Regions from separate parts of the Arthrobacter sp. CAN_A212 genome, predicted to be linked through region 2. Evidence: riboswitches for the same ligand, from Rfam matches in the RefSeq annotation. Region 2 holds a riboswitch; each other region holds the start of a gene.

Region 1 (9,814 bases), on a different contig from region 2:
CGCCGGCGACGCCGAGATGCGCTTCGGTGCGGCCCGCGGGTTCGCCGACGTCGTCGTCGTGATCATTGGGACGGGGATCGCCGGCGCGGTGTTCTGCGGTGGCGTGCGCGTGCAGGCCGGCGGATATGCCGGAGAGCTGGGGCATGCCCGGGTGCCCGGTGGGCTGGCGTGCACCTGCGGTGTGCACGGGTGCCTGGAAACCCTGGGCTCGGCGGGAGCGATCGCCCGCCGCTATGCCGATCAGAGCAACCAGTCGGTCACCGGTGCGCAGGACGTGTTCGAGGCCGCGGCCGCGGGGGACCCGGCCGCCCAACAGGTGATTGACGACGCCGTCGCCGCGCTGGCGTTCAGCATCAGCCAGCTCGTCGCGATTCTCGGCACCGAGGCAGTGGTGATCGGCGGCGGACTGGCCCAGGCCGGTGAGGCGCTATTCGGCCCACTGCGCCGGGAGCTTGAGGGGAACCTTTCCTTCCATCGTCGTCCGGTCCTCCTGGCGGCACGGATGGGCCAGGACGCCGGCCTAATCGGCGCGGCGCTGCGCGCCCGCAGCCTCCTGGACGCGCCATGACAGGGGTGCTGCGCCCCCGCGGGACAATTGTGACCGTGACGGCGAACCCGGCGGTCGACCTGACCTATGCCGTGCCGCGGCTGGTTCCCGGCTCATCCCACCGGGTGGGTGAGCCCCTGCTGCGCGCTGGCGGAAAGGGGCTCAACGTCGCGCGGGTGCTGAACCAGGCGGGGTACCGGACGGTCGCAGTGGCACCGGTTGGTGGCCTGTCCGGTTCCGAGTTCCGGGACGAACTCGTTGCCAGCGGGGTCCCCCATGCGTTGACCACGACGGCGGCCGCCACCCGTCGGAGCATGGCATTCGTCGACCGCGAGGCCGGGCAAACCAGCATCTTTAACGAGGCCGGACGCCCCCTCTCGGACACCGAGTGGGGTGCGCTCCGTGCTGCGCTCGAAGCCCAGCTCGACGGTGCCGGTGCACTGGTGGGTTCCGGCAGCCTGCCCGAGGGTGCGCCAGCGGACTTCTACCCATCCCTCGTGCGGCGCGCCCGGGAGCAGGGCATCCCCAGCATTATCGATACCTCCGGCGACGCGCTGCTGGCGGCGGCCGACGCCGGCGCGGACCTCCTCAAGCCCAACCATCACGAACTGCTGGCAGCGACCGGTGCCACGACGCTCGACGACGGCGCCCGACAGCTGTTGAGCCGCGGCGCGGGTGCCGTAGTGGTCAGCTGCGGGGAGGACGGCATGGCCCTGCACCGGACCAGGAGACCTACCCTGTGGGCCTCCCTGCCACGGGTGGACGGGAACCCGACCGGCGCGGGGGACGCCGCGGTTGCCGCTCTCGCCGTCGTGCTCGCCTCGAGCGCCACCTCCGCCGCGGGCGTCGCTGCCACCGACATTGATGCCGACACCGACACCGACGCCGCCTCCGACCAAGGCGACGAGACCCTGCTGCGGCTGGCCACCGCCTGGTCGGCCGCCGCGGTCCTGATGCCGGCCGCGGGAGAGCTGCACGCCAGCTTCCCGGAGCTGGTCGCAGCGGTCACCATCACGCCGGCCCTTACGACCCCGACCCCTAACACCCCCGCCCTCACGACCCCAGAGCCAAACACCCCGGACCGGCCCACGAGCCCCCACGCACAGCAGGAGCCCCGACCATGAGCCTCACACCGACACGCGATCTGATGGCCGCTGCTGTTGCCGCCGGGACGGGCCTCGGCGCCTTCAACGTGATCCATCTGGAAACCGCCGAAGCGCTGGTGGCCGGCGCGGAGGCGGCGGGACTCCCGGTGATCCTGCAGATTTCCGAAAACTGCGTCAAATACCACCGGCAGCTGGAGCCGATCGCCCTGGCCACCCTCGCGATCGCCCGGTCGGCGAGCGTGCCGGTCGCCGTCCACCTCGACCACGCCGAGGACCCGGAGTTGGCCCTCGCCGCCGTTGACCTGGGTTTCGGGTCCGTGATGTACGACGGCGCCGCCCTGCCTTTCGCGGACAACGTCGCCACCACCTCGCGGGTCGCCGCCTATGCCCGGGAACGCGGTGTGTATGTCGAGGCCGAACTGGGACAGATCGGCGGGAAGGACGGCGCCCACGCGCCGGGAGTCCGCACCGACCCGGGGGAGGCCGCCGCCTTCGTGACGGCAACGGGCGTGGACGCCCTCGCCGTCGCCGTCGGCTCGTCCCACGCCATGACACAGCGCAGCGCCGAACTGGACCTGGTACGGATCGCAGCCCTGAAATCAGTCCTTGAGGTGCCGCTGGTGCTCCACGGGTCATCGGGGGTCTCCGACGCGAACCTCACCGCGGCAATCCGGGCCGGGATGACGAAGATCAATGTCTCAACCCACCTGAACCAGCTGGCCACCCGCGCCGTCCGCCTGTATCTCGAGCACAACCCGTCGGCGGTCGACCCGCGCAAGTACCTCGCTGCCGGACGTGCCGCCATCGAACCTGAGACGGCCCGGTTACTCACCCTTTTCGCCGCCGCGGGCTCAGCACCCGGGAAGGGGCAGGCACGATGAAACGTGCAGAGCGGCTCACCGCCATCCTTGACCTTCTGTCTGTGGCCAGCCAGGTGGATGTCGAGGAGATCGTCACCAAGCTCAAGGTGTCACCGGCGACCGCCCGGCGGGACCTGGACAGCCTCGCGGAGCAGCGGCTGCTGACCCGTACCCACGGTGGCGCCAGCATCGAGGCCGTCGCCTACGACCTGCCCGGCCGCTACAACAGGGACGCCCACGCGGACCAGAAACGGGCCATCGCCCAGGCGGCAAGCGACCTCATTCCCAAGGGCGCGGTGATCGGGCTGTGCGGGGGGACCACCAGCACTGCGATCGCCTCGGCCCTGAGCAAGCGCAGCGACCTGATGGAACCGTCCACCAAGCCCACCCTCACGGTCGTGACCAACGCGATCAACATTGCAGCCCAGCTGGTGGTCCGGCCCAACTTCAAGATCATGGTCACCGGTGGGATCGTCAATCCGCGATCCTACGAGCTGGTGGGATCCTATGCCGACGCGGTGCTGCAGCGGGTAGCTCTGGACCTCGCGTTCGTCGGGGTGAACGGCCTGGACCCGGTCGTCGGCCCCACCATCAGTGATGAGGGGGAGGCGGCAGTTAACGCGATGGTCGCCAAGCGGGCAACCACCGCCTATGTGGTCGCGGACTCGTCGAAAATCGGCACCCGTTGCTTCGCCACCATGACCGGTTACACCTTCAGCAACCTGATCACCGACTCCGGGATTACCGACGCCCAGCGGCAGTCGTTCGAGGATCACGGCACCACGGTGATCGTGGCGCCGATGGTGGCCACCGAATAGCCACAGGAGCTCCCACTAGGATGGCTGCCATGCCCACCGATGCCACCCACCCGCCCGCACGGCCCGCTCCCGGCGCCGTCGGGAGTGCCTCACCCGGCCAGCGCCGCCGGATCACCGCGGAGATCGCGATTGTCCTGGGACTGTCCCTTGGCCAGTCGGCGGTCTACTCGGTAGTGAACCTGCTCGACAAACTGAGCCAGGCTCCGCTGGCGTCCCAGACCACGCGGCTCAACCCCGTGCTCAACGACCGGCAGTATTTCGATCTCGTTTACCAGCTGCTGGGCATCTTCTTTGCCTTCATCCCGGTGTTCCTGGTGCTGTTCCTGCTCACGGAGCCCGGCAAATCGGCGTTCAGGACGCTGGGGTTCACCTTCAGTCGGCCCCGGGTCGACTTCGGGCTCGGTTTCGGCCTGGCCGTCCTGATCGGGGCGGGCACGCTGGGCGTGTACGCGGGCGGCAGGGCGCTGGGTATCACGACGGCGATCGAACCGGCGGCGCTCGACGCGTACTGGTGGACGGTGCCGGTGCTCATGCTGTCGGCACTGCGCCATGCGGTTGTCGAGGAGGTGATCGTGGTGGGGTATCTGTTCCACCGGCTGCGCCAGCTCGGATGGTCGACGCCGGTGATCATCGTCAGCAGCGCCCTGCTGCGCGGCAGCTACCACCTGTACCAGGGGTTCGGGCCGTTTATCGGCAACTTCATCATGGGGCTGATCTTCGGGTACGCCTACACCCGCACCAAACGGGTGATGCCGCTGGTAATTGCCCACGCGCTGCTGGACATTGCGGGTTTCGTTGGCTTTGCCCTCTTCGGGTCGGCGATCGGTATCGGCGACTAGGGGAACCCGACCCGCCCCGGCCCGGTGGGCCGGGGCCGTAATTTGGTGAGCGGGGACGGGCTAGATTTCAACCAGGCCGCTGGCAGCCTCGAAGGTCACCGACATCACGCCGGGAGTGCCGTTCGGGGCCACCCAGCGCACCGCGACACCATCCAGCGGATCGGTGGCGGGGGTCCCCAGCCATTCGGCGATCCGATCGGGTGACCCGGCGATGGTCAACGAGTCGAGCCGGACCGACGATGGGCGGGCATGCGAGGGGTGCAGCGCCTCGGTCCCGTCATCCCACCTCAACATGTAGGGAACCTGGGGGTCGGCGATCAAACCCTTGATGCCGATCTGCTGCCACGTCAGTTCCTGTCCGTCCGGGAACTTGCGGTTTCCGGGAACCGCGCTGCGGCCGAGCCGCTCCTCAAACGGGGCCAGGTCGTCGACCGCGACGCACCACCCCATCCAGCCTCCACCGGCTTCGGAGCGCGCACGGACCGCCTGGCCGAAGGGCGCCTTGTCTGACGCGGGGTGGTTGAGTACCTCGACCACCTCAAGGTATTGGCCATTCAGCAAAGGGAAAATCATGTTCCGCGTGCCGAAGCGGGGGTGCACACCGCCCTTGACCGGTTCGATGCCCAGGGCAGTGGAAATCCTCCCCGCTGTCGCTACGAGGCCGTCGGGTTCACAAGCATATGAGACATGGTCCAAGCGCATGGCCCTAGTTTTGCACTTTGTGATGCGTGTCTCGACTTAGGGTCGCCTAACCTCTTGATGGGCCCCGCTGTCGCGGTAGATTGCGTTCACATATTTGCACCGGGACGGCTTCTTCGGGTTATCTAGAAGCAGGTCACGAGTGCCAGCACGGAGCGGATTACCGTTCCACCAGAGCCCCGGCTTGCTGGACGGCAACCCTCCTTCGCGGCGGGGTGCCCCGGGTGACGACCAGGCGGTGGGCAAGGTGTCCGGCGCAAGCGCGGACTTCGAGGCGGGCGGTTTCAGTGACAACTCTTCACACGACCCAACAGGGCAGCACCATGCATTCGCGCCGGGACGGGACAGTGCAGACCCGCAACCTGGGCTCCTTCACCTGCGAGACCGGGGGATACCTCCCCGAACTCACCCTCGCCTACGAAACCTGGGGCACCCTCAACGAGGATGCCTCCAACGCGGTCCTGATCCAGCACGCGCTGACGGGCAGCTCCCATGTTGCCCGGGGCGATTCGGACGAGGACGGCTGGTGGGACCAACTGGTCGGCCCTGGCAAGACTATCGATACCACCAGGTACTTCGCCGTGTCGATCAACATGCTCGGCGGGTGCTACGGGTCCACCGGCCCCGCCAGCCTCGATCCCGACGGCGTCCCCTGGGGATCGCGGTTCCCGTTCCTGACGGTGCGGGATTCCGTGCGGGCCGAAGCGCTGCTGGCGGATGCACTGGGAATCGGGACCTGGCATTCGGTGCTTGGGGGGTCCCTGGGTGGGGCCAGGGCCCTCGAGTGGGCACTGATGTATCCGGATCGGGTGGAACGATGCGCAGTCATCGCGTGCACGGCGTCGAGCTCCGCGGAACAGATCGCCTTCGGCCAGGCCCAGCTCGCTGCCATCCGCCTGGACCCCGGGTTCGCCGGCGGCGACTACTACCCCGGCAGCGGGCCCACCGCGGGGCTGGGGCTGGCGCGACGGATCGCCCACATCACCTACCGGTCCGAACCCGAGCTTGAGTACCGGTTCGGCCGGGCACCCCAGAGTCCGGAGGTCCCCTTCGGCTCCACCGATCCGGCGGCCCGTGGCCGCTACCAGGTGGAGAGCTACCTTGATCATCAGGCTGACAAACTGGTGGACCGCTTCGACGCCAACAGCTATGTTGCCTTGACCGAAGCCCTGATGGGTCACGACGCGGCTCGCGATCGTGGCTCGCTGCACGCAGCGGTGCAGTTGGCGCGGGCGCAGTTCTTCATCGCCGCGGTGGACTCGGACCGGCTTTACTATCCCAGCCAGTCCCAGCTCCTGGCGGACGCGCTGCCCGGAGAGGTACCCGTGCACCTGATCACCTCACCGATCGGTCACGACGCGTTCCTCACCGAGGTCAGCCAGCTCCACGACAGGCTGCGGGACGCCTTCTACTCCTAGCCGCCCGCGCCCGGCGGCATACCCGGACCAAAGATGGGCGCGGCATCCGGACGCTTCGCCAGTATGCCGTCACCGGCCGACTGGCGGCGGAGCCGGCGCAACACCCAGGGAACGAAGTACACCTTCGCCCAGACGAGGTCCTCTGTACGGGCTGCACGCCAGCTCTTGTGGGGCAGGGGCTGCGGTTTCAGTGGAGTCAGGGAATGCGGCACGGCGAGGGTCTCCAGCACCATCATCGCGATCGTGTGGTGGCCCAGAGGAGAGAAATGCAGGCGGTCCCCGTCCCACATCTGCATGTCGACCAGTTGGCGCAACGCCCACAGGTCGGCGATCAACGCGTCGTGGCGCGCCGCGATGATCCGCAGGTTTTCATTGAAGATGGCGGTCCGGGATCTGAAGTTCCCCAGGACCGACTCGCGCGCGTCCGGTCCGGTGAACAGTACTACCGTCGCATGGTCGGCGCTGAGTTGTTCGACGGCGCTGTCCAGTTGTTCGGCGAGCCGGTCGGGATCGCCGCCCGGACGGATCAGGTCGTTGCCGCCCGCCGAAATGGTGATCAGGTCCGGCCGCAACGCCAGCGCGGGCTCCACCTGCTGATCGACAATCTGGTGCAGGAGCCGCCCGCGGACCGCGAGGTTGGCATACGCGAAGTCCTCACGGCTCAGGGCAAGTTCCTCTGCCACCCGGTCGGCCCAGCCCCGGTTGCCGCCGACGCTCTCGGGGTTCGGATCGCCGATTCCCTCGGTGAATGAATCACCCAGCGCAACGTAACGCGTCCAGGGGTGGGGGGTGGCGTTTCCGGCGGGATGGGGTTCCGGTGGCTGGTACAGGTTCCGGTTCATGCTCCTATCCTGTAGCAGTCCCCGGCTGGGTGCCACCGGTGGGCGCATGCCAGAATACTTCAATGACTCTTTCGGATACCCCCCACACATCAGCCGAGCAAGCCACCGGGCCGGCCTGGGATCCGGTAGTCCTGTGGTCCCGTCCCGAGGAGGAGAGGCAGGGGACTGCCCTGCTGGTGATGTTCCACGGGCACCTTGCCAACGAGGAGGACCTGATGGGCCTGGTGGACCACCTGCCCGCCGACCTGACCGTAGCCTCCGTCCGTGCCCCCCACGCCCAGGGACCCGGATTCACCTGGTTCCCCCTCAGCCAGGACACCGGGTACTCGGTGGACCTGGTCACTGATTCGGTCGCCCGGGTGGCCGCCTGGCTGGATTCGGTGAAGTCGGTGCACTCAAGCGTGTCCCTGCTCGGGTTCTCCATGGGGATGGCCGTAGCGACCACCCTGCTGCGCCACCGCCCCCGGGACTTCACCACCGTCGTCGGCCTGTCAGGGTTCGTGGTGCCCGCCGACGGAAGCGACTTCTTCCACGACGACGACGTCGCGGCCCACCCGGTGCCGCTGTTCTGGGGCCGGGACCAGGACGACCCGGTGATCACTGGGGACCGGATCGAGTTCACCCACCGCTGGGCTGTCGCGCACACCAGCCTCACCAAGGTGCTGTACGCGGGGATCGGCCACAGCATCAGTGTCAGGGAACTGGCGCACGTCAAGGAATTCCTTGAACTGACGGTGTTCGGGATCGAACCGCAACCTAGCCGGGGGTAATCACGGCCGGGAAGGGCCGCGGTTCAACAGCAGCGCTGGTCTCAGCCGCTGGTGATTCTCACCGAGACACCGTTGACGGTCACCACGTCGCCGGGGTGCAGCTGGGCGCCACGGCGCTCCTCGATCGCCCCGTTGACCTTCACCAGGCCATGATCGATGAGTTCCTTGGCCTGCGTACCGTCCTCAGCGAGGTTTGCCAGCTTCAGGAGTTGGCCCAACCGGATCATGTCATCCGAGATCTGGATGGTGTCAGCGGCGGTGGGGTCGACGTCGTGGGATTTGCTCATTGAACCATTCTGCCTTGCCGGGCATCTTGCTGCTGGCCAGCGACCGCAGGCGCATCAGGTGGGCCAGCCACGCTGCCATAGGATCAGTAGGTGTCACACCACCCCCGGCTTCCCCTCGTCCCTGGCCTGCTTCTCGCCGTCGGGGCTGGCGTAGCCATCCCCCTGCAGGGCAGGATCAACGGCGCCCTCGGGACCCAGCTGGCCGACGGGGCGGCGGCAGCGCTGGTCAGTTTCAGTACGGGGCTCGTCCTGATGGTGGTCATCACCTGTGCGCTACCCCGGGGCAGGGCCGGTTTCCGTCAGATCGCTCCGGCGGTGCGGGAACGACGGTTCCCGCCCATCTACCTCGCCGCAGGCACCGTCGGTGCCTTCTTTGTCTTCTCCCAGTCCCTGACCATCGGCGTCCTGGGTGTGGCGTTGTTCACTGTCGCGGCGGTGATGGGCCAGACGCTCAGCGGCCTGCTCGCTGACCGGGCTGGCATTGGCCCGGCCGGCAAGCGGCCGCTGACGCTCATGCGGCTGATCGGTACCGCGCTAGCCGTCGCCTCGGTGGTGTGGGCAGTATCTCCCCGTTTTGGTGCTTCCGGTGACGTGCAGTCCTGGCTGATTCCGGTTCTGCTCCCGGTTGCCGCAGGGTTTCTCATCAGCTTCCAGCAGGCCATGAACGGCACCGCGGCCGTCCATTACGGGACTCCGATCACCGCCACCCTCCTGAATTTTGTCTCGGGCACGTCGGTACTGCTGGTCGCCTGGCTGATCAAGGTTCTGGTCGCCGGGCCGGGGGAGGCACTGCCCACCGAGTGGTGGTACTACCTGGGCGGCCCGCTCGGGTGTATCTTCATCGGGCTCGGCGCGGTCCTAGTCCGGAGCCTCGGCGTGCTCCTGACCGGGTTGGGAATGATCGCTGGACAACTGGTCGGATCGCTCGTCCTCGACCTCGTGTTCCCGACTTCGGGAACCGTGGTGGAAGTGGCCACGGTGGCCGGGCCCCTCCTGACCCTCGTCGCCATTGTGCTGACCACGCTGCCGTGGCCCCGGCGCGCGCTGCGCTTCCGCTGACCGCGGACCTCGCCCGGCGGCTCGTGAATCTGTGTCGGGACGCCACTGAACCCTGCGCCGGGACGCCGTCCCGACCACCTCGGTAGGCTAGGGTTGAACCTTCGATTCGTGCAGGCCGCAGCCCATTCCTGGGCCGTCTCAGACCTGCCGGGCACCACCACGGACCGCACCCAGCGGCCTGTAGAAATGGAGAACCACCTTGGCCAAGAACCAGTCCGCACTCGACCCCATCATTTCCCTGGCGAAACGCCGCGGATTCGTCTTCCAGGCGGGGGAAATCTACGGCGGATCACGGTCGGCCTGGGATTATGGTCCGCTCGGCGCGGAACTGAAGGAAAACATCAAGCGCCAGTGGTGGCAGTCGGTGGTCCGTGGCCGCGACGACGTCGTCGGCCTCGACTCCTCGGTGATCCTGCCCCGTAAGGTGTGGGAGGCCTCCGGCCACGTGGACGTGTTCAGCGACCCCCTGGTGGAGTGCCTGAGCTGCCACAAACGGTTCCGTGCCGACCACCTCGAGGAAGAGTACGAGGAGAAGAAGGGCCGGGCCCCCGAGAACGGCCTCAAGGACA
Region 2 (9,814 bases):
ACCCCCTCACCGGGCTGGTCAACCGAACGGGTTTCCTCTCCGAGCTGTGGGCCCTCCTCGCCGAGGATGGCACCGACCAGTCTCCCGTGGGCGTCCTGATCCTCGACATTGACCACTTCATGGCGGTCAATGAGGGACTGGGTATCGCTGCCGGCGACGAAGCACTCAGCATCGTGGCATGGCGGCTCCGGTCCACAATGAGCGACACTGCGGTTGTCGCGCGCCTCGATGGAGACGAGTTTGCCGTCGTCGATACTTTTGCTGACACGGCAGCCGCGTGTCAGGCGGCAGCCTTGTTGCTGGCGGCCCTCAACGCGCCGATGATTGTGGGCGGGTCAACGCTCGATCTTTCGGTCAGCATTGGGTTTGCGATGGCTACTTCCAGCGATACGACCGACGGCGTGCTAGGCAGGGCCACCACCGCCGTGAACCGGGCGAAGAAGCTGGGGCGTAACCGGTTTGAAGTGGAAATCGGAAGCACCAAGGACCCGACAGATGGTCGTCTCAAGCGCCGAGGCGAACTGCGGCAGGCGATCGACGACGGCGAACTGCTCCTCTTCTTCCAGCCGCAGATCGACCTGGCCAACGGGCAGATGAGCGGTTTTGAAGCGCTGGTCCGGTGGGATCACCCGGACCGGGGGTTGCTGGACCCGGGATCCTTCATCGACTTCGCCGAGGAGTCAGGGCTGATCCTGCCCCTCGGTGCCTGGGTCGTCAACGCCGCCGTGGCGCAGCAGGCGGCCTGGCACCGTTCCTCACCCGGCCGGGCACCGGTACGCATGTCAGTGAACATTTCGGCCATTCAGTTGAATGACCCCCATCTGGCGGACATCGTGACTGCAGCTCTGGAACGTCACAACGTGGCGGCGGGACTGCTCACCCTCGAGATCACCGAGACGGCGTTGACAGTCGACCCCGAAAGTGCGCTCCGGACGCTCAACGCGCTCAGCGCACTGGGCGTCAGCTTGTCCATCGATGACTTCGGGACCGGCCACTCCAGCCTGGTCTATCTGCGGCGCTTCCCGATCGATGAGCTCAAGATTGACCGGTCATTCATCGCGGGCCTTACCTCCGATACTAAGGACCACGCGATCGTGACCTCCTGCATCCAGCTCGCCCACGCAACGAACATGTCTGCGGTGGCCGAGGGCGTCGAAACGGCCGGCCAGTTGGAAGCCCTGTTGGGACTTGGCTGCGATCTGGCGCAAGGCTACTTCTACACGCGGCCCATGACCGCGGTAGATCTGGAACCCTGGTTCGTTCCGCGTCCGGACAACCAGATTATGTCCCGGGAGCAGCTCACCGGCTAGTCGCGCCGCTGGATCACCGGCACGAGGTCGCGATGACCGACCAGGCTATGAGGGCCTGCTGGGTGGTCATGCCGAGGAACCGGCTCACCAGCAGTTCTCCGCCGGGTCATTTGTGACGATCCTTCGAGACCATTTTTTGACCCTGCGAATTATCTGCTTTAGCGTGAACTCAGAATCAAGAGTTCAACCAATGGCTCCCTGGCCGGTTGAACAGCAACCCTCTCCCGTAGTGGGGTGCTTCAGGTGAAGATTCGGCCACCGGAACAAGTCCCCGGATGGCAAGTACGGCGTATCCAGGAGAGTCCCCGCAAGGGTCTCGGTGATACCGCCCGCGATCTCGAAGCGAGCCAGTATGTAACACCCGAGGAATCCCGCCCGATTGTCGCTGCAGTTTCCGCAGCACCTTCACATTTCTTTTCTTAGTGCCGATCCAGCAGAGCTTCCGGCCGATTTCGCCTGCCCTGCTGATCCTTTCCCCAAGTAAACCGTTCAAAGGAAAACCCATGAATTCCCGCAAACTCCTGTCCCTTGCCGTGGTCCCCTTTCTGGCCCTCACCGTCGCCTGCGGTTCGTCGGAAGGCTCCGACTCCGGCAACGAAAGCATCAGCCTCGGCGTCGTCGGCGCCAGCGACCCGGAATGGGGACTGCTGACCGAAGCCGCGGCGGAGGAGGGCATTGACCTTGAGGTCATCGACTTCGCCGAGTACACCCAGCCCAACCCCGCCCTGAGCGAAAGCGAACTGGACCTCAACCAGTTCCAGCACCTCGTGTACCTGGCGCGCTACAACGTCTCCAGCGGTGCGGAGCTCGCCCCGATCGGGTCCACAGCGATCTACCCCCTGGGTCTGTACTCCACCCAGTACGGCTCGGTCGACGAAATCCCCGAGGGCTCCACCGTTGCCGTCCCCAATGACGAGAGCAACCTGGCCAGGGGCCTGCTCGTGCTCCAGTCCGCTGGACTGGTGGTGCTCGACGGCGGCGGCAGTGCCTTCTCGACCATCGACGACATTGACGAGGAGGCCTCCAAGGTCACCGTCACCACCCTCGAGGCCTCGCTGACACCCACGTCGTTGCCCGACGTCGCCGCCGCGATCATCAACAACGACTTCGTTCAGGACGCGGGGCTGAACTTCGAGGACGCCATCGCGCAGGACGATCCGACGGATCCCGCCGCCGTTGCGTACGTGAACGTGTTCGCCGCCCGTGCCGGTGAGGAGACCAACGAGACCTACCAAAAGCTGGTGAGCATCTACCAGGAAAACCAGGAGGTGCAGGACGCCGTCCAGGAGACCTCCGGTGGGACGGCCGAGTTCCTGGTGGTAACTCCCGAGGAGCTGCAGTCAACCCTCGACACTGTCGAGGAAGACACCGCCGCCCAGGGCTAGCCAGGCCCCGCCAACTCCTGCGGCCGGCCGGCGATCCCGGCTGGCCGCAGGGCTCTTCCAGCAAGGAACACCATGCCCCTCATCTCTTTGCAGGACGTCACGAAAAGCTTCCCTCCGGGGCGGCGCGGTGGCGACCCTGTGCACGCTATCGACAACGTCAGCCTCGACATTGAGGCCGGCGAGATCTACGGGATCATCGGGTACTCGGGTGCCGGTAAAAGCACCCTGGTCCGGCTGATCAACGCGCTGGAGAAGGCGACGAGCGGCACGATCGTCGTCGACGGACACCAGGTCACCAACGTGCCCGACCGCCAACTACGCAAGCTGCGCCTCGACATTGGCATGATCTTCCAGCAATTCAACCTCTTCAACGCCAAGACGGTCTGGAACAACGTTGCGTACCCGCTCCGCGTCGCAGGGAAGAGCCGGGAGGAAATCCAGGCGCGCGTCACCGAGCTCCTCGACTTTGTGGGGCTGGCCGACAAGGCGTCGAACTACCCTGAGCAGCTCTCCGGTGGGCAGAAGCAGCGCGTCGGGATTGCCCGCGCGCTGGCCACGTCACCGAAGATTCTCCTGGCCGATGAGGCCACCTCGGCGCTGGACCCCGAGACCACCCACGAGGTGTTGCGCCTGCTGCGCCGGGTCAACGAGGAGCTGGGGATCACCATCGTGGTGATTACCCACGAGATGGACGTCATCCAGACCCTCGCCACCAAGGTGGCGGTGATGGACGGTGGCCGGATCGTCGAGCAAGGTGACGTTTTCGACGTCTTCTCCAACCCGCGTCAGGCCTCGTCGCAACGGTTCGTCTCCACGGTTGTCAGGGGCATCCCGTCACCCGACGAGGTCGCCGTGCTGCGCGAGCGGCATGCGGGTCGGATCGTCACCTTCTCCTTCCGCGACGGCGACTCGTCCCAGGCTTCGGTGTTCCTTGAACTCGCCGCTGCGGGGGTCGAGTTCGAGCTGATCTACGGGGGCATCAACGACATCAGAGGCCGCGCGTTCGGTCACCTGACCCTCGCGCTGACCGGACCGGCCACCGCGATCGACGCCGCACTGGCCAGTCTCGCCACCCGCACCACTGTGAAGGAGCTCAGCTGATGGATTCCCTGATCGATCTCAGCCCGGAACTGTGGCAAGCCACCTACGAGACCCTCTACATCGTCGGGTTCAGCCTATTCTTCGGCGGCCTGGGTGGGCTGCTCCTCGGTATCGGCCTTTACACCACGCGGGCCGGCAGCATCCTGGGGAACAGCGCCGTGTTCAGCACCCTGAACATCATCGTCAACATTTTCAGGCCCATCCCGTTCATCATCTTTCTGGCCGCCGCTCAACCTCTGGCCCGGGCGGTGACGGGGACCGGTATCGGCAACAGCGCCATCATCTTCACGCTGTCGTTGGCTGCTGCATTCGGGATCAGCCGCATTGTGGAGCAGAACCTGTTGACCGTGCAACCCGGTGTGATCGAGGCGGCACGCTCAGTAGGTGCTGGCCGGCTCCGGATCATCCTGACCATCATCATCCCGGAAGCCCTGGGACCGCTGATCCTTGGCTACACGTTCATTTTCGTGGCGCTGGTCGACATGTCGGCCGTCGCTGGCTATGTGGGCGGTGGAGGGTTGGGCAACTTCGCCATCCAATACGGTTACCGGCAGTTCAACCCCTGGGTTACCTGGGCTGCAGTAATTGTGATTATCCTGCTGGTGCAGGCGGTCCAGCTCCTGGGGAACGTGCTCGCCCGGAAGGCGCTCAGGCGGTAGTTTCCAGTGCCAGCGCCGTGGCCCGATCCCGAATTGTCGTGGCCTGACCCCGACCTGTGGGGTGTGGCCGCGGCGCCGGCTTCAGGACGCCGAGCAGAGCTGCTGCCTACCCGGCTGGCTACCCTGCCGGTGCTGGCTTGTGATCGGGAAAGTCTTCCTCGCCAATCCCGCCTGGTTCATAAAACGCCCCAACGAACCCGCGTGCCTCGGCCATCAGCTCTTCCCTCGACATCGGGCTCGGCTTGCTCAATCCGACCGTGAAACCATACGTTCCCTCGTCCGGACCGTTGAGCCAGGCGAAGTGGTAGCTCAATCGTCCTGGTGGCTGGTTTCTCTCGCTGACGCGGAAGAGTTCACCACCGATCGACAGTTCGAGGTCATCCATGCACCGAGTGTAATGAGAACTGTCAGTACCTGCCGGATGCGCCTCCGCCGGTAAACCCGCCACCCCCGCCGAATGACGAGCCGGACTGCGTGCTGGTGCTCCACCCCGAATACAGTGCGGGGTTGGCAATATAGAGGGGAAGCCAGGTCGGCGGGTAGTTGACGGCGTCGTCGCCGCGCTTGCTGTACCGGTACTTGCGGTAGGCCTTGCGTTGTTCCTCGGTGAGGCGGAAGGTCGGATCCTTCTCTTCCGCCTCCCGGATCTCGTCATCGGCAACCCGACGACGGCGGCGGGAGTCGACGGTGACAACCGAGATGATGATGCCTACCAGGGCCACGGTCCCTCCGACGACCCACGCGAGGACGGCCCAGTTGAACGGTTCCTGGACCGGTTCCTGCCCGTCTGCGTACAGGTAGATCTGCTCCACCGCCTCGGTGAGGCCTTCGGCATACTGTTCATCGGCGAACGCCGGTTCAAGAACGTCCTCGATCACTGCGGCCGCTTCGTCATCAGAAAACTCTTCGCGGACGCCGTCGGCGGTTTCGATCCGAAGTTCCCGTTCGGCGGTGTCGGCAACCACGAGCACACCGTTGTCTGCCCCCGCATCGCCCACTTCCCATTCGGTGGCGACGCTGCGGGAGTAGTCCTCGATGGACCCGCCCGCATTCTCGATGGTGAGCACGGCGACGCGGGCCCCGTCAGTACTGCCGTTTCGCTCCTCGATCAGTGCGTTGAGGCTTTCTTCCTCCGCCGTGGTCAGGACATCGGCAACGTCAAGCAGGTTGCCCTCGGCGGGGCGCTCCGGGACCGTCGACGGTTCGCTGCTGCCACACCCGGTGAGGACGAGGAGCAGCATCGACAGGGTGGCTGCGGCTCCTCCGGCACTTCTGCTGATCGTCACGATGTCCCCTTTTGGCTGTCCAGTATTTCTTTCGTGAGTCTAGCGATCGCCGTGACACGCTCCGGCCAGAACGTGCGGGGCGGTGTCTGGTGGCCTACGCCGTCGAGCATCAGGCGCGGGGCGTCCAGCGCGGCTGCCGGGCTGTTCAGTCATGGAGTCAGCATAGGGAACCCGCCGATTGCTGCACAGGGTGGGCAGCTTCGCTCCTTTACCGCCGGGTCGTGCAGCAGTATCCTGTCGGGCACAAGTCGCCCGACCACGGACGAGGTGCCCGAGCATGGAGTCTTTTCAATGAAATACACCCTCGAAGTGGTGCCCGTGCCCGTAAGCGACGTCGAGCGGGCCAAGACTTTCTACGCTGACCAGGTCGGTTTCACCCTCGACTTCGATATCGACGGCTCCGTCGTGCAACTGACGCCGCCCGGGTCGGGGTGTTCAATTCAGATCGGGCGGGGTCTCACTCGCATGGCCCCAGGATCGCTTGAGGGCCTCCAACTGGTTGTCGCGGACCTGGATGCAGCGCATCGGGAGCTCACCGGTCGCGGGGTTGAGCTGTCCGAGATCCAGGTCTACGCACGGGATGGTTTTCGTCCGCGGCTCCCCGAGGATGACCTCAACAACGTTGGCTTCTGCACCTTTGCTGACCCGGACGGCAACCGCTGGACCATCCAGCAGATCAGTGATCGTTAGCTCTGAGTGATCCAGGACGCGATTATTGCTGGTTGAGGTTACCGGCTTCAGCTCCGACAGGTTTCCCTGTGGTGGATTTCCCTCCGATAGGTTCCCCGGAGCTGATGCCGAGGTTAACCCAATACGCGAGCTCTGCGTCGTCGTCGAGCTGGTGGCGTGGCACGGTCAGCCAGCCGCGCCCCATCGGTTTCTCCTGGCCCATCAGTGCGGGAACCGCGCCCCGTCGGAGGAGATCGTCGTAGTCAGCCGGGTTCGTTCGCACCAACAGGTCACCGGCACGATCGGCCGCGACCGCCATGCGGTCATTCACCATGAAGGAGATGCCGCCGAACATTCGGATCTCCCGCGCGTCCGGATAAGAGGCGAGGAGGTCCCGAAGCCGTTCGGATAGATAGTCTCGCGATGAAGAAGTGTTGACCACGGCAGCCCCCTCGGTTACGGATGCCCTTTGAATATGAGACGAGAGGGAGATTCTGTCAAGGGACCTTCGGTCCCGGTGCCCGGCCCATTCGCTGCTTCGCCGTATTGTTGCGTGCCCCGAGGGGAGCGTGCGCCGTCGCCTTCGCGAGACCGAACAGCGGCATTCCGTTGTAGACGGTCTCGATTCCAGTGGCCGGGACCTGATACGTTTCGTGCCAGATGCCGACATCGCCGGTGCCCGAGAGTTCTTTCATGAACCGTCGCCAGGGTGCCAGATGGGGCGATTCCTTGTCCGCCGCGAACCTCCGCAGATGCTCCGGGCTCTCCCAGTAGCTGAGCAGCATGGTGGTGCGGCCGAACCACTGCTCGTAGCCAAGCATGCCCGCGTCAGGATCAGTAGCAAGATGCTGCAGCATGCGCGGCATCGCGGCAGCGACCCTGCTGACTTTCGCGATCTTCCACCACCGATTGGGACGCATCCCGATCAGGAATACGGTGATGGTGTCCCTCCCCAAATCCGCAGTGTGGCGGCCCGCAAATATTTGCTGTGCCATCGGAAGCTCCTCGATCTGCCAGACCTTCATAACGTTGTTACAGAACAATGTTATGGAACACTGGTTCTTATGGCAAGACCCGTAGTACATAACGATTCCCTGCGGCAGGACCTGTTGGCCGTCGCCGCCGACCTGATTGACCGTGACGGGCCCGCGCGGGTGACGCTCCGCGATGTTGCGTCGGCAGCCGGGACGTCCACCTCTGCGGTCTATTCGCTGTTCGGTGGGAAATCCCAGCTGCTGACGGCCGTCGTGGACGATGGGTTCCGCTCTTTCCATGACTCGCAGCTCGCCGCCGCCGACGGCGGGTTGGATACTTTGGGGGTCGCCTACCGGACCTGGGCGCTGGAGCATCGGGCCCTGTACCGGCTGATGTTCGGTGGGGCGTTGGCTGCGTATGCCGATTGCCAGCCCAGCCCTGACGCCGCGAGCAATGCGATGCAGCCCCTGATGGACGCGGTTGCCTCGGCGCAGTCAGCGGGTGTGTTGGTTCAGGCGCCGGTTGAGTTGGTAGCCGTTGCGATCTGGGGACAGGTGCACGGGATAGTCAGTCTGGAGCTGGCACAGATGGGGCGTCCCGACGCCGATTGGGCTGCGGTCTACCGTGCGGCGCTCGACGCCGTTGCCCGTGGGTGGGCCGCCTGAGCCGGGTGCCGGGTGCCGGGTGCCGGGTGACTGTGCAGGCCTGCCAACGGAACTTGCGCAGATGGGCTCATCGGGTGGGGCAGCGTCGAGGCTACTACGCCTGATTTCCGGTTATCCAACCGAGGTGTGGTCCAGCATGCCCGAGCAGGTCTTGCGCCGGATCAGGCGGCGATTTGCCGTGATGACCTTTGGCGGATCAGCCGTTCTGTGATGTCTGAACCCGCTGAATTTCACTGCCTACCGAGCGGTTAGGAGCATCGACAAAGGACTTTTCCAGGTCCTTTGTCGACCCCTGAAAAATGTTGAAAATTCTTTTTGCCCAGCCCCCATTTGGGACCTTATTTTGGGGGTGGCAGATGATCGAATGGAGGTATGGAAAGCAGCAAAGCTTCTTCTATCAGGACGGGATTTCCCTCTGATTCCGGCGCTGATCCCGCAGCTGATAGCGGGACCGCGGAAGCTGCTGCGGGAGCTTCTTCTGGCTACGGACCGGCCGGGCCGTTGGGTGAGGGTGCGCTGTGGTCGTTCCCGGCACCGGGACAGGCCCCGGCGCCCGCGCCCGCCCCGTCCGTGATGACCGACCCGACAACACTGTCTGACCCGCCAACACCCTGTGACCCGCCAACACCCTCTGACCCGGTCACGTCAACCGTCTCACCAATCTCAACCGACCCGGTTGACCCGTCCTTTGGTGCTGACCCATCTGGGGCAGCCGCCTCCCCGGCGGGGATTGATTCGCCGGACTCAGCGGACGCGCCGTTGTCTGATCCCGCTACTGCCAACGAGGAGGCTGTTGCTGGTGGTGAGGCTGTTCGTGGTGGTGAGTCGGCTTCTGGTGGTGGGTCGGTGTTGACGGGGTGGGTGTCTTTGGCGGCGTTGGTGGACTCTGATGCGTCGCAGACCCTTGAGGTGCTGCAGGCCCTGGATGGGTTGCGGTCGTGGGTTGATGCCCAGGAAGCCAAAGCGGTCACCCACCTGTGGGATCTGACCCGCGCGGAATACCCGTGGGTGGAAGAGGGAGCGCAGGATCTGGGCCGGACAATCACCGCAACCGAGATCGGTGCGGCGCTGCGCCTGCCGGACCGGACCGCTGGTGCCCTGATCGAGACCAGTGAGTTCCTGGTCCGGGAGTACCCGTCAACCTTGCGGGTGCTTGAAGATGGGAAGATCACCAGGCGTCACGCTGTCACCGTGGTCGGGGAGGCGATCAGCATCCCCGATACCGTGCCCGGGGTGTGCGCCGGGTTCGAGGCCCAGTTGATCGATCTGGCCTGCCAGTTGACGGTCGCGAAGTTCACCTACCAGGCCGTCCGGTTACGGGAGGCCCTGCACCCTGAGACGATCACGGTGAGGCGGCGGAAGGCCCTCCAGGACCGGCGGGTGTCTATCAATCCGGACTACGACGGGATGGCCTGGCTGCACGCCTTCCTGCCCACCGAGCAGGTCGCCGGGATTTTCCACCGCGTCGACACCGCGGCCCGGGCGTTACAAGCCCCCGACGAGGCACGCACGCTCAGCCAGTTACGCGCCGACGTCCTCATCGACGTCCTCACCAGTGCAGGCGCCACCGGGCACATGACCAGCGCAGAACCCGCCACCGCAGAACCCGCCACCGACGACCTTGCTGGCGACGGCCTTGCCACTGAGGACCTTGCCGGCGACAGGATCAGGGAATCGAGCCGCCCGGATAGGACTAACGGGGTCACCGAACCCGGAAGCCCCGTGAGCTCGGATGCACCGAATATGCCGGATGGAACAGCTGGG
Region 3 (9,814 bases), on a different contig from region 2:
TCCAGTCCGCCGGGTCCAACAAAGCCAACGAGGCCCTGCGTGCCGGGGCGATCGACGTCGGGTCCACCGCCGGCTCGGCCGCGTTGCTCGCCCGTTCCAACGGCTCACCCATCAAGACCATCGACATCTACTCCCAGCCGGAATGGTCTGCCCTGGTAACCAACGCGGATTCCGGGATCGAGGAAATCGGGGACCTGCGCGGCAAGTCAATCGCCGCCACCAAAGGGACTGACCCGTACTTCTTCCTGTTGCAGGCCTTGGAGGCCGGCGGGGTAGATCCCTCCGAGGTGACGGTGCAGAACCTGCAGCACGCCGATGGGCGGGCTGCGCTGGCCAACGGGTCGGTCGATGCATGGTCCGGACTCGACCCGATCATGGCCTCCGCCGAGCAGGATGGCGCCACCCTCTTCTTCAGGGACATCGACTTCAATACCTACGGTTTCCTCAACGCCACCGAGGAGTTCCTTGAAGAATCCCCCGAACTGGCCCAGACCGTCGTGAATGCCTACGAAAAGGCCCGCGAATGGGCTACCGAGAACCCCGAAGAGACAGCGGAAATCCTCGCCGAAGTCGCTGGAATCGACGTCGAGATCGCCAACGCCGTCATCATCGACCGCACCAACCTGTCCGTCGACCCCGCCCCGGGGGATGCGCAGCGTGCCGTGCTGGAAAAGATCGGGCCGGTATTCGTCGAATCCGGTGATGTTTCCAGCCAGGAACAGGTCGATGAAGCGCTGGACACCCTCTTTGATGACTCCCTGGTGCGCAACGCGGACCCCGCGGCGATTGAGGCCTCCTCATGACCCATCTGGGGAACCCGTACGTGACCGGGAACAGTGTTACGGCAGCGAGCAAGGCCGGTTTAGAGGCCTCAGGCTCCACCGTGACAACGGCAGACGCCACCCAGCCGCCGCCCGAACGGGGCGGGCCGGCACATGGATGGTCCCAGACCGGCCCGCTGCGGCGTGGCTGGGTGCGTCTGCTCCTCGGGTTGCTCCTGCCGGCGCTGATCATCACCGTCTGGCAGCTGAACTCGGTCACCGGCCTGTTCAGCTCCGTCCAGGTCCCGCCGCCGGCTGCGGTGTTCAACGCCGCCGTCGAACTCATTCAGCGCGGCGAGCTGTGGACCCACATCGGTATCTCCACCCAACGGGTGCTGCTGGGCTTCACGTTCGGCGCGGCCCTGGGACTGGTGGTCGGCTCACTGGTGGGGTTGTCCCGGATCGCCGACGCCCTGCTGGCACCGACCATCGGCGCGCTCCGGGCCGTCCCTTCCCTGGCCTGGGTACCGCTGCTGATCCTGTGGATGAAAATCGGTGAAGACTCGAAAATCACCCTGATTCTCATCGGCGCCTTCTTCCCGGTGTTCACCACCGTCTACATTGCGTTGCGCCACGTGGACCGGAACCTGGTCGAAGCCGGCCGGGCGTTCGGCCTCAAGGGCCTGAAGCTGCTGACCACCGTGCAACTCCCGGCGGTGATTCCCGCCGTTTTCTCGGGCCTGCGGCTGGGGCTCGCCCAGGCGTGGCTGTTCCTGGTCGCCGCGGAACTGATTGCCTCCTCCCTGGGGCTCGGCTATCTGCTCAGTGATTCACAGAACAATGGACGGGTGGACAGGATCTTCCTGGCCATCATCCTGCTGGCCATCATTGGCAAGACCACCGACGCCTTGCTGGGGATCGCCGAGAAGTGGGCGGTACGACGATGGGCCTAAGCCTGCAGGACGCCGACCCGCTCACCGAGGCAGAGCATCTCGACTTCTGGGACCGGCAGGCCCGCCGGCTGGATTGGGACACCGAGTGGTCGGCCGTGCACAGCTTCGACCCCGCCCGCCCGCTTCCGGGAGGGGCCGACGGTGGGGACGACGGTGGGGACGACGTCGAACTGACCGTCCCGGTCATCGAATGGTTCGCCGGCGGCCGCCTGAACGTGGCTCACAACTGCGTGGACCGGCACGTCGATGCCGGGTTGGGGAAGAAGGTGGCCCTGCACTTCGAGGGCGAGCCGGGAGACCGGCGCACCGTCACTTACGCGGACCTGCAGGACGAGGTGTCACGGGCCGCCAACGCGCTGCTGTCCCTCGGAGTCGGCAAGGGCGACCGGGTGGTGATCTACCTCCCGGTCCTCGTGGAAACGGTGGTGATCACCCTGGCGTGCGCCCGAATCGGGGCGGTCCACTCGCTGGTGTTCGGCGGTTTCTCGGCCGAAGCCCTCCGTTTCCGCGTCGAAGACACCGGCGCCAAGCTCCTGGTGACCACCGACGGGCAGTATCGTCGCGGCGCTGCGGTCCCCGTGAAGGCCAATGCTGACCAGGCCGTGTCCGGTTCACCCAGCATCGAGCACGTCCTCGTGATCCGCCGCACCGGCGACGACGTCGAGTGGACCGAGGGGCGCGACGTCTGGTGGCACGACGTCGTCGGCTCCGCCTCCCCGCACCACACTCCTGAGGCGTTCGACGCCGAGACCCCCCTGTTTATCATGTACACCTCCGGGACGACCGGTAAGCCCAAGGGTCTGGTCCACACCTCCGGCGGCTACCTCACCCAGGCGTCCTGGAGCTTCGAGTACCTGTTCAGCCACCCCGACCCGGAGCTGCGGGAGCACGACGTCCACTGGTGCACCGCCGACCTGGCCTGGGTCACCGCCCACACCTACGAGATCTACGGTCCGCTCTCCAACGGCGTCACCCAGGTGATCTTCGAGGGCACCCCCAACACGCCGCACCCGGGCCGGCACTTCGAGATCATCGAACGCTACGGCGTCACCAGCTACTACACGGCGCCCACGCTGATCCGGTCGCTGATGGGCTGGTTCCCGGACGGGGTGCCCAACGACTACAACCTGTCCTCGATCCGGCTTCTCGGCACCGTCGGCGAGGCCACCAACCCCGAGGCGTGGCGCTGGTTCAGGGAACACCTCGGGGCGGGCACCGCACCTGTGGTGGACACCTGGTGGCAGTCCGAGACCGGCGCGACCATCCTTTCCCCCCGACCGACCGACCCCTCGTTCAAGCCTGGCTGCGCAACACGTGCGCTGCCCGGTGTCAGCACCCGGATTGTCGACGACGCCGGCCACCCCGTGCCCGTCGGCGAACAAGGCCTGATCGTCGTGGACCGGACCGGACCGGCGATGGCCCGCACCGTGTGGGGCGACCCCCAGCGCTACCTCGATTCCTACTGGCGGAAGTTCGCTGCGCAGGGCTGGTTCCTCGCCGGGGACGGCGCGAGGTACGACGACGACGGCGACACCTGGATCCTCGGGCGGGTGGACGACGTGCTCAACGTGTCAGGGCACCGGCTCTCGACCATCGAGATCGAATCGGCCCTCGTGGCCCACCCCTGGGTGGTCGAGGCCGGTGTCTGCCCTGTTGCTGATCCGCGGACCGGTCACGCAATCGCCGCGTTCGTGGTCCTGTCACCCTCGGAGGGCACCGGTCCCGCCGTCGGGGAGGACGTGGACCGGGTGCTGCGGAACCATGTCGCCGCAGTGATCGGGCCGATCGCGAAACCGACCGCCGTCGTCGTCGTCGACGACGTGCCGAAGACCCGGTCCGGGAAGATCATGCGGCGGCTCCTGACCCAGCTGTTCGAGAACACGGCGCTCGGCGACACCACGTCGCTCCAGAACGAGGGGTGCGTGCCCGGCATCGCGGCAGTGCTCGCCGCGCGCCCGGTCCGGTGACCCGCACCTCCTTCCGGTGAGCAACCTGGACATCGGTGATCACCATGTCCCTCACGGATGTCCAGGTTGACCCATCCGGTCCAGGTTGCTCACCCTTCCCGGGCATCGGGCCGCCCCGACGCAGCGTTTGTCGGTTGTTACGCGCGTGTGATCGGGTTGTGCCATGAGCATTGACAAGGATGAACAGAAGCGGCGCGAGGAACGGCTGGCAATTACCCGGATCGTGCTTCGGCCCACCGGAACACCCCTCCCGCTGGCGTTCATGGCGCTGGCAGTGGCGACCATCGGCGTCAGCGCGCTGCAACTGGGGATCATTCCGGCTCAAGAGGAACAGATCGTTGCGCTGGGGATCCTGGTGCTCACGGTACCGCTGCAACTGTTCTCCTCCGTCATTGGCTTCGGCGCCCGTGATCCGATTGCCGGGACAGGGATGGCCATGGTTGCCGGTACCTGGGCGCTGATCGCGGTGGCGATGCTGGTCACCCCGGGGGGCGCATCGATTTCCGCGCTCGGGGTGCTCCTGATTACCGCGGCGGTAGCTATGCTGGCACCGATCCTGGGCGCGAAGGGCAAGCTGGTGGCCGCCGCCGTGCTCGCTGGTTCCGCGCTGCGGTTCGCTTTCACCGGCGTCGCCCACCTGACGGGTGCGGATGGCTGGGAGACCGCCGCCGGGATCTTTGGGTTCGCGCTCGGCGCCCTGGCGATCTACGCAGCGATCGGCTTCGAAACGGAGGAAGCAGGCGGGCCGTTCCATGTCCCGCTGCTGCGCCGCGGATCGGGGACCAAGCCGCTGGCCGACGACATGGGCGAGCAGGTCGAAGGGATAGCCCGGGAGGCGGGCGTCCGCCGCCAGCTGTGAGGTCGCCACTCCGCCAACCACTGCAACGGAGAGCAACAATGTTGGTGCACCGCGATCGTGCTGTCACACTGGTGGGGACCATCCCGAGCGGTTGAGAGATCTGGCTCATTGACACCGCAGCAACCCTGGCCACTGCCCACGGCAGTGACATTAGGGTGCTAATGCCAGGCACGATGGAGGACAAATATGGCTATTGACCTTTCCCAACCCCTGAAGTTTGCGTACTGGGTTCCCAATGTGAGCGGCGGCCTGGTGGTCTCCACTATTGAGCAGCGCACCGGCTGGGACTTTGAGTACAACAAGAAGCTGGCCCGCATCGCGGAGAACGCTGGGTTCGAGTACGCCCTCTCGCAAACCCGGTATGCGGCAAGCTACGGGGCAGACAAGCAGCACGAGGCGACGGCGTTCTCGCTGGCCCTGCTCGGCGCGACCGAGAAGCTGAAGGTGATTGCCGCCGTCCACCCCGGCATGTGGCAGCCCGGTGTCCTCGCGAAGTTCATCATCACCGCTGATCACATCTCGCAGGGCCGGGCGGCCGTGAACATTGTCTCGGGCTGGTTGAAGAGCGAGTTTACGGGCTTCGGCCTCCCCTGGTTGGAGCACGACGAACGCTACGTCCGCACCGAGGAATTCATCAGAATCCTCCGCGGCCTCTGGACAGAGCAGAACTTCTCCCAGTCCGGCAAGTACTACAACATCACCGACTTCACCCTCAACCCACCACCCGTTGACGTGCCCGGGCGGCCGCACCCGGAGGTCTTCTTCGGTGGGAACTCCACCGCGGCACAGGCCACCGCTGGCCGGGTGGCCGACTGGTACTTCTCCAACGGCAAGGACCTTGAGGGGTTCAAGGAGAACATCGCCGGCGTGCAGGCCTCCGCCGCCGAGGCCGGGCGCAAGCCACGGTTCGGACTCAACGGGTTCGTGATTGCCCGCGACACCGAGAAGGAAGCCCGCGAAACCCTCCGCGAGATTGTGGCCAAGGCACACAAGCCAGCGGTCGAGGGGTTCCGTGGCGCCGTCCAGGAAGCCGGTGCCTCCACCAAGGACGGCAAGGGCATGTGGGCAGATTCCTCCTTTGAGGACCTGATCCAGTACAACGACGGTTTCAAGACCCAGCTGATCGGCACGCCCGAGCAGATTGCCGAGCGGATCGTCGAGTACAAGAAGATCGGCGTCAACCTGATGCTGACCTGCTACCTCCACTTCCAGGAGGAAGTCGAAGCCTTCGGCCAAGACGTCCTCCCCATCGTCCGCGAACTTGAAGCGGACCTCGCCCGCAAAGAGGGCCTGGATTTCATCGTCAACGACGTCACTCACGAGAACATTAAGGCAGGTGTCTAATGGCTGACCGCAGCTTCGGATTCCGTACGCGTGCACTCCATGCAGGGGGCACCCCCGACTCGGCACATGGTGCCCGGGCCGTCCCCATCTACCAGACGACATCGTTCGTGTTCAAGGACACGGCCGACGCCGCAAACCTCTTTGCGCTGCAAAAGTACGGCAACATCTACTCACGGATCGGCAACCCCACGGTCGCGGCCTTCGAGGAGCGGATCGCGTCGCTGGAGGGTGGCATCGGGGCGGTCGCGACGGCGTCGGGCATGAGCGCCGAATTTATCACCTTCGCTGCGCTCTGCCAGGCCGGGGACCATATCGTCGCCGCGTCGCAGCTGTACGGCGGCACCGTCACCCAGCTCGACGTGACGTTGCGCCGGTTTGGCATCGACACCACCTTCGTCCCGGGCACCGACCCAGCCGACTATGCGGCCGCCATCCAGGACAACACGAAGGCCGTCTACGCCGAGGTGATCGCCAACCCATCGGGCGAGGTGGCCGACATTCAGGGGCTGGCGAAGATCGCTCACGACGCCGGTGTGCCGTTGATCATCGACTCCACCCTGAGCACCCCCTACCTGATTCGTCCGATCGAGCACGGCGCCGACATTGTGATCCACTCGGCGACGAAGTTCATCGGCGGGCACGGGACCACCCTGGGCGGCGTCGTCGTCGAGGCCGGCACCTTCAACTGGGGTAACGGCCGGTTCCCCACCATGACCGAACCGGTGCCCTCCTACGGCAACATTCAGTGGTGGGCGAACTTCGGGGAGTACGGGTTCCTGACCAAGCTGCGCACCGAGCAGCTCCGGGACATCGGCCCGTCGCTGTCCCCCATGTCCGCGTTCCAGCTGCTCCAGGGGGTCGAGACGCTGGCCCAGCGGATGGATGAACACCTCTCCAACGCGCAGGCAGTCGCCGAGTGGCTGGAGAACGATCCCCGGGTGGAGTACGTCAACTATGCGGGGCTGCCCTCCCACCGGCACTTCGAGCGGGCCGCCAAGTATTTGCCGCAGGGCCCCGGCTCGGTGTTCAGCTTCGGGGTGAAGGGCGGCCGCGTTGCGGGGCAGACGTTCATCGAGTCGCTGCAGCTGGCCTCCCACCTGGCGAATGTCGGCGACGCACGGACGCTGGTTATCCACCCCGGGTCGACGACGCATCAGCAGCTCTCCGCCGAGCAGCTGGTCACGGCAGGCATCCCCGAGGATCTGGTGAGGATTTCGATCGGCCTGGAGGATCTGGAGGACATCCTGTGGGACCTCGACCAAGCCCTGGACCTCGCTACGGCACCGAACCTGGAGGATAAATTGGACCCGAATGTTGATGGAGTGAAGGCGTGAGCGCTGACCTGGAAACGGCACGTACCTGGGAGGGCCCATCAGCCCCTGAGCGGCTCTCCCTGTTGCGTAATGCCAAGTCGGTGGCGATTGTCGGGGCGTCCGACAAGCCGTCCCGCGCGTCCTACTTCGTGGCGACCTACCTGCAGTCGTCATCGCCGTACCGCTTGTACTTCGTGAACCCGGTGGCGAAGGAGATTCTGGGCCAGCCCGTATACGCGTCACTGGCGGACCTGCCGGAGGTGCCCGACATTGTTGACGTGTTCCGGAAGCACGACGACCTGCCAGGTGTCCTCACGGAGGCGAAAGCCGTCGGCGCGAAGACCCTGTGGCTACAGCTCGGTTCCTGGCACGAGGACGTCGCTCACGACGCCGAGGAGGCTGGCCTGAACGTGGTGATGGACCGGTGCATCAAGATTGAACACGCCCGGTTCCACGGCGGGCTGAACCTGGCCGGCTTCAACACCGGCGTGATTTCCTCGAAGCGGCAGGTCACCGCCTAACTCCCGCAAACACGCCGCTAGCTCGGTTAGCGACTCACAGAAACGGCCCCGAGGCCAAGGAACGCCGGTAGGAACCGGCACTCCTTGGCCTTAGGGCCGTTTTTGCGTATCCAGGCTGAACCCGTCGACGTGCTTCAACTAGCCTGATCACCGGAGCGAAAACTACCTTGGCTACCGACGCGAAAGGGCAATCCATGAAGAAGCTCTTACCGATCGCCATTCTGGTGCTTGCCGCCGCGGGGATCACCGTTGGCGTGGTCTTCTCGAACCTTCTCACCGGCCTTGCTTGGGTCGCCCTGGCGCTCGGGCTTTGGGCCTATTCGGCCACCACCGCCGGACGCGCCACACCGGGCGGCGCCAACGCCGGACCAACCGGCACCGGACCAGCCGACACCGCGAAGGTGCGTCAATACCGTGAGGAACATCCCGACGCCACCATCATGGACGCCGTCCGGGCAACGCGGGCCAGGTAAACCACTCGACTCCATCCCTCACAGAAACGGCCCTGAGGCCAAGGAACGCCGGTAGGAACCGGCGATCCTTGGCCTCAGGGCCTTTTGTGCGTGGGGTCAGATGCGACCGCAGCTATTTCAGCGCGTTCCCGGCGTCCAAAGTTTGACGTAGGCATGCGGCCGGGTCTCAAGACCGGGAAGTTCGTTGAGCGGGCGTGCCGCCGTCGTCGTCGTCGTCGTCGTCGTGACCATGGTGCAGGCGGTGAAGTCGGTGACGATCCGATAACGTCCCGGGGTCGATTCCTGCGGCCCGCACGGCCTCGGGCACTGCGGTGCGGAGCACGTCCACGTAGTCAGAGGGTACCTGGAGCGCCCACTGCGGTGGCAGCCGCTCACCGGTGGCGGCGAGCACCCGGTCCATGACCGCGTGCGGGTACTCCAGGACTACCCACGGCCACCGTCTTGACGCGGCTACACCGGGATCCGCCTCAGTGCGACTCGACGATCTCCTCGTTGCGAGCGAAGCGGCGGTTCTTCAGGACCGGCAGGAACTCCCGGACGTCGGCGATCCGCCGTCGGGATACGTCAGTGGTCACCACCGACTCATCCTCGTCGGTCAGGAAGACCTGGGGGATGCCCATCGGATCAATGATGGCCGAGTGGCCGATAGTGTGTCCGCTGGAGGTACCGGCAGCAGCGATCCACACGGTGTTCTCGATGGCACGTGCTTTCAGCAGGGTCTCCCAGTGGTCCACCTTGTGATCGCCCTTGAACCAGGCCGCCGGCACCAGGATCAGGTCCGCGCCACGGTCGGCGAGCGCGCGGGCATGTTCGGGGAAGCGGATGTCGTAACAGGTCATCAGCCCGACCGACAGGTCGCCGATCTGGACCACCTTGATGCCGCCGTCGCCCGGTTTGATCCGGGTGGATTCCTGATAGCTGAACGCGTCGTAGAGGTGCAGCTTGCGGTACGTATCGACAATCCGGCCGGTGGCATCGACCAGGACGAGCGTGTTGTAGGGGCGATCCTCGCCGCTGGCTTCGTACCCGCCAGCAACCACCGCGATCCCCAGTTCGACGGCCATGAAGGAAAGTTGCTGCACGAACTTGGACCAGTTTTCGTCGACGGCGGCAGCGAGAGACCCTTCCACCTTCCCAATGGAGAACATGGATTCCTCCGGAAAGACGATCAGCTCCGAGGACTCCGAGCGGGCCTGCTCGGAAAGCCTGCGCATGGTCAACAAGTTCTCCGAAACGTCCCCACTCGGGCGGAACTGCCCAACACTGATCTTCATCGTTTCCGCTTTCAGTTAAGAAACAGGTGCCCTCACAGCGTACCGAATGCCGCCAGGTCCTATCGTTGGGTTATGAGACTGCAACGTATTGTCCCTGGCCCTGACCAGGAATCCGTCTGGGACTACCCGCGACCGCCACGGTTGGAAACCACCTCCGAGCGGGTGGTGATCGAGTTTGGTGGGGTGGTCATCGCTGACACCACCAACGCGGTCCGAGTCCTGGAAACCAGCCACCCGCCGGTGTACTACGTGCCGATCTCCGATTTTGAGGGTGGCGCGCTGGTCCCCGCGGAAGGCTCATCCCTGTGTGAGTACAAGGGGATGGCCGCCTATTACGACGTCGTCAGCC

The links. A riboswitch is a leader RNA that binds a small molecule or an ion and turns the genes downstream of it on or off. The one in region 2 is predicted to bind S-adenosylmethionine.
Region 1: linked by a shared signal. The riboswitch ahead of metX (homoserine O-acetyltransferase MetX) and the one ahead of IWX64_RS13555 (MetQ/NlpA family ABC transporter substrate-binding protein) in region 2 are both predicted to bind S-adenosylmethionine.
Region 3: linked by a shared signal. The riboswitch ahead of sfnG (dimethylsulfone monooxygenase SfnG) and the one ahead of IWX64_RS13555 (MetQ/NlpA family ABC transporter substrate-binding protein) in region 2 are both predicted to bind S-adenosylmethionine.

What each region holds. Positions count from the first base shown of each region.
Region 1 covers NZ_JADOUT010000014.1:50,334-60,147, forward strand. The annotation lists gene IWX64_RS11650 (ROK family protein) at 1-568, shown strand, start outside; gene IWX64_RS11655 (1-phosphofructokinase family hexose kinase) at 565-1,671, shown strand; gene IWX64_RS11660 (class II fructose-bisphosphate aldolase) at 1,668-2,534, shown strand; gene IWX64_RS11665 (DeoR/GlpR family DNA-binding transcription regulator) at 2,531-3,331, shown strand; gene IWX64_RS11670 (CPBP family intramembrane glutamic endopeptidase) at 3,361-4,170, shown strand; gene IWX64_RS11675 (VOC family protein) at 4,231-4,872, opposite strand; SAM riboswitch class IV at 5,004-5,138, shown strand; gene metX (homoserine O-acetyltransferase MetX) at 5,193-6,287, shown strand; gene IWX64_RS11685 (SGNH/GDSL hydrolase family protein) at 6,284-7,129, opposite strand; gene IWX64_RS11690 (alpha/beta hydrolase) at 7,192-7,899, shown strand; gene IWX64_RS11695 (RNA-binding S4 domain-containing protein) at 7,941-8,186, opposite strand; gene IWX64_RS11700 (DMT family transporter) at 8,277-9,245, shown strand; gene IWX64_RS11705 (glycine--tRNA ligase) at 9,445-9,814, shown strand, end outside.
Region 2 covers NZ_JADOUT010000019.1:50,273-60,086, forward strand. The annotation lists gene IWX64_RS13550 (putative bifunctional diguanylate cyclase/phosphodiesterase) at 1-1,310, shown strand, start outside; SAM riboswitch class IV at 1,484-1,601, shown strand; gene IWX64_RS13555 (MetQ/NlpA family ABC transporter substrate-binding protein) at 1,814-2,695, shown strand; gene IWX64_RS13560 (methionine ABC transporter ATP-binding protein) at 2,768-3,796, shown strand; gene IWX64_RS13565 (methionine ABC transporter permease) at 3,796-4,455, shown strand; gene IWX64_RS13570 (hypothetical protein) at 4,574-4,840, opposite strand; gene IWX64_RS13575 (TPM domain-containing protein) at 4,863-5,741, opposite strand; gene IWX64_RS13580 (VOC family protein) at 6,033-6,431, shown strand; gene IWX64_RS13585 (TfoX/Sxy family protein) at 6,454-6,852, opposite strand; gene IWX64_RS13590 (DUF4188 domain-containing protein) at 6,908-7,405, opposite strand; gene IWX64_RS13595 (TetR/AcrR family transcriptional regulator) at 7,475-8,050, shown strand; gene IWX64_RS13600 (HNH endonuclease signature motif containing protein) at 8,810-9,814, shown strand, end outside.
Region 3 covers NZ_JADOUT010000012.1:75,500-85,313, reverse strand. The annotation lists gene IWX64_RS10775 (aliphatic sulfonate ABC transporter substrate-binding protein) at 1-803, shown strand, start outside; gene IWX64_RS10770 (ABC transporter permease) at 800-1,714, shown strand; gene acs (acetate--CoA ligase) at 1,705-3,681, shown strand; gene IWX64_RS10760 (hypothetical protein) at 3,845-4,540, shown strand; SAM riboswitch class I at 4,616-4,720, shown strand; gene sfnG (dimethylsulfone monooxygenase SfnG) at 4,727-5,884, shown strand; gene IWX64_RS10750 (O-acetylhomoserine aminocarboxypropyltransferase/cysteine synthase family protein) at 5,884-7,218, shown strand; gene IWX64_RS10745 (CoA-binding protein) at 7,215-7,718, shown strand; gene IWX64_RS10740 (hypothetical protein) at 7,913-8,191, shown strand; partial or broken gene IWX64_RS10735 (ribulokinase) at 8,327-8,615, opposite strand; gene IWX64_RS10730 (carbon-nitrogen hydrolase family protein) at 8,659-9,465, opposite strand; gene IWX64_RS10725 (DUF427 domain-containing protein) at 9,538-9,814, shown strand, end outside.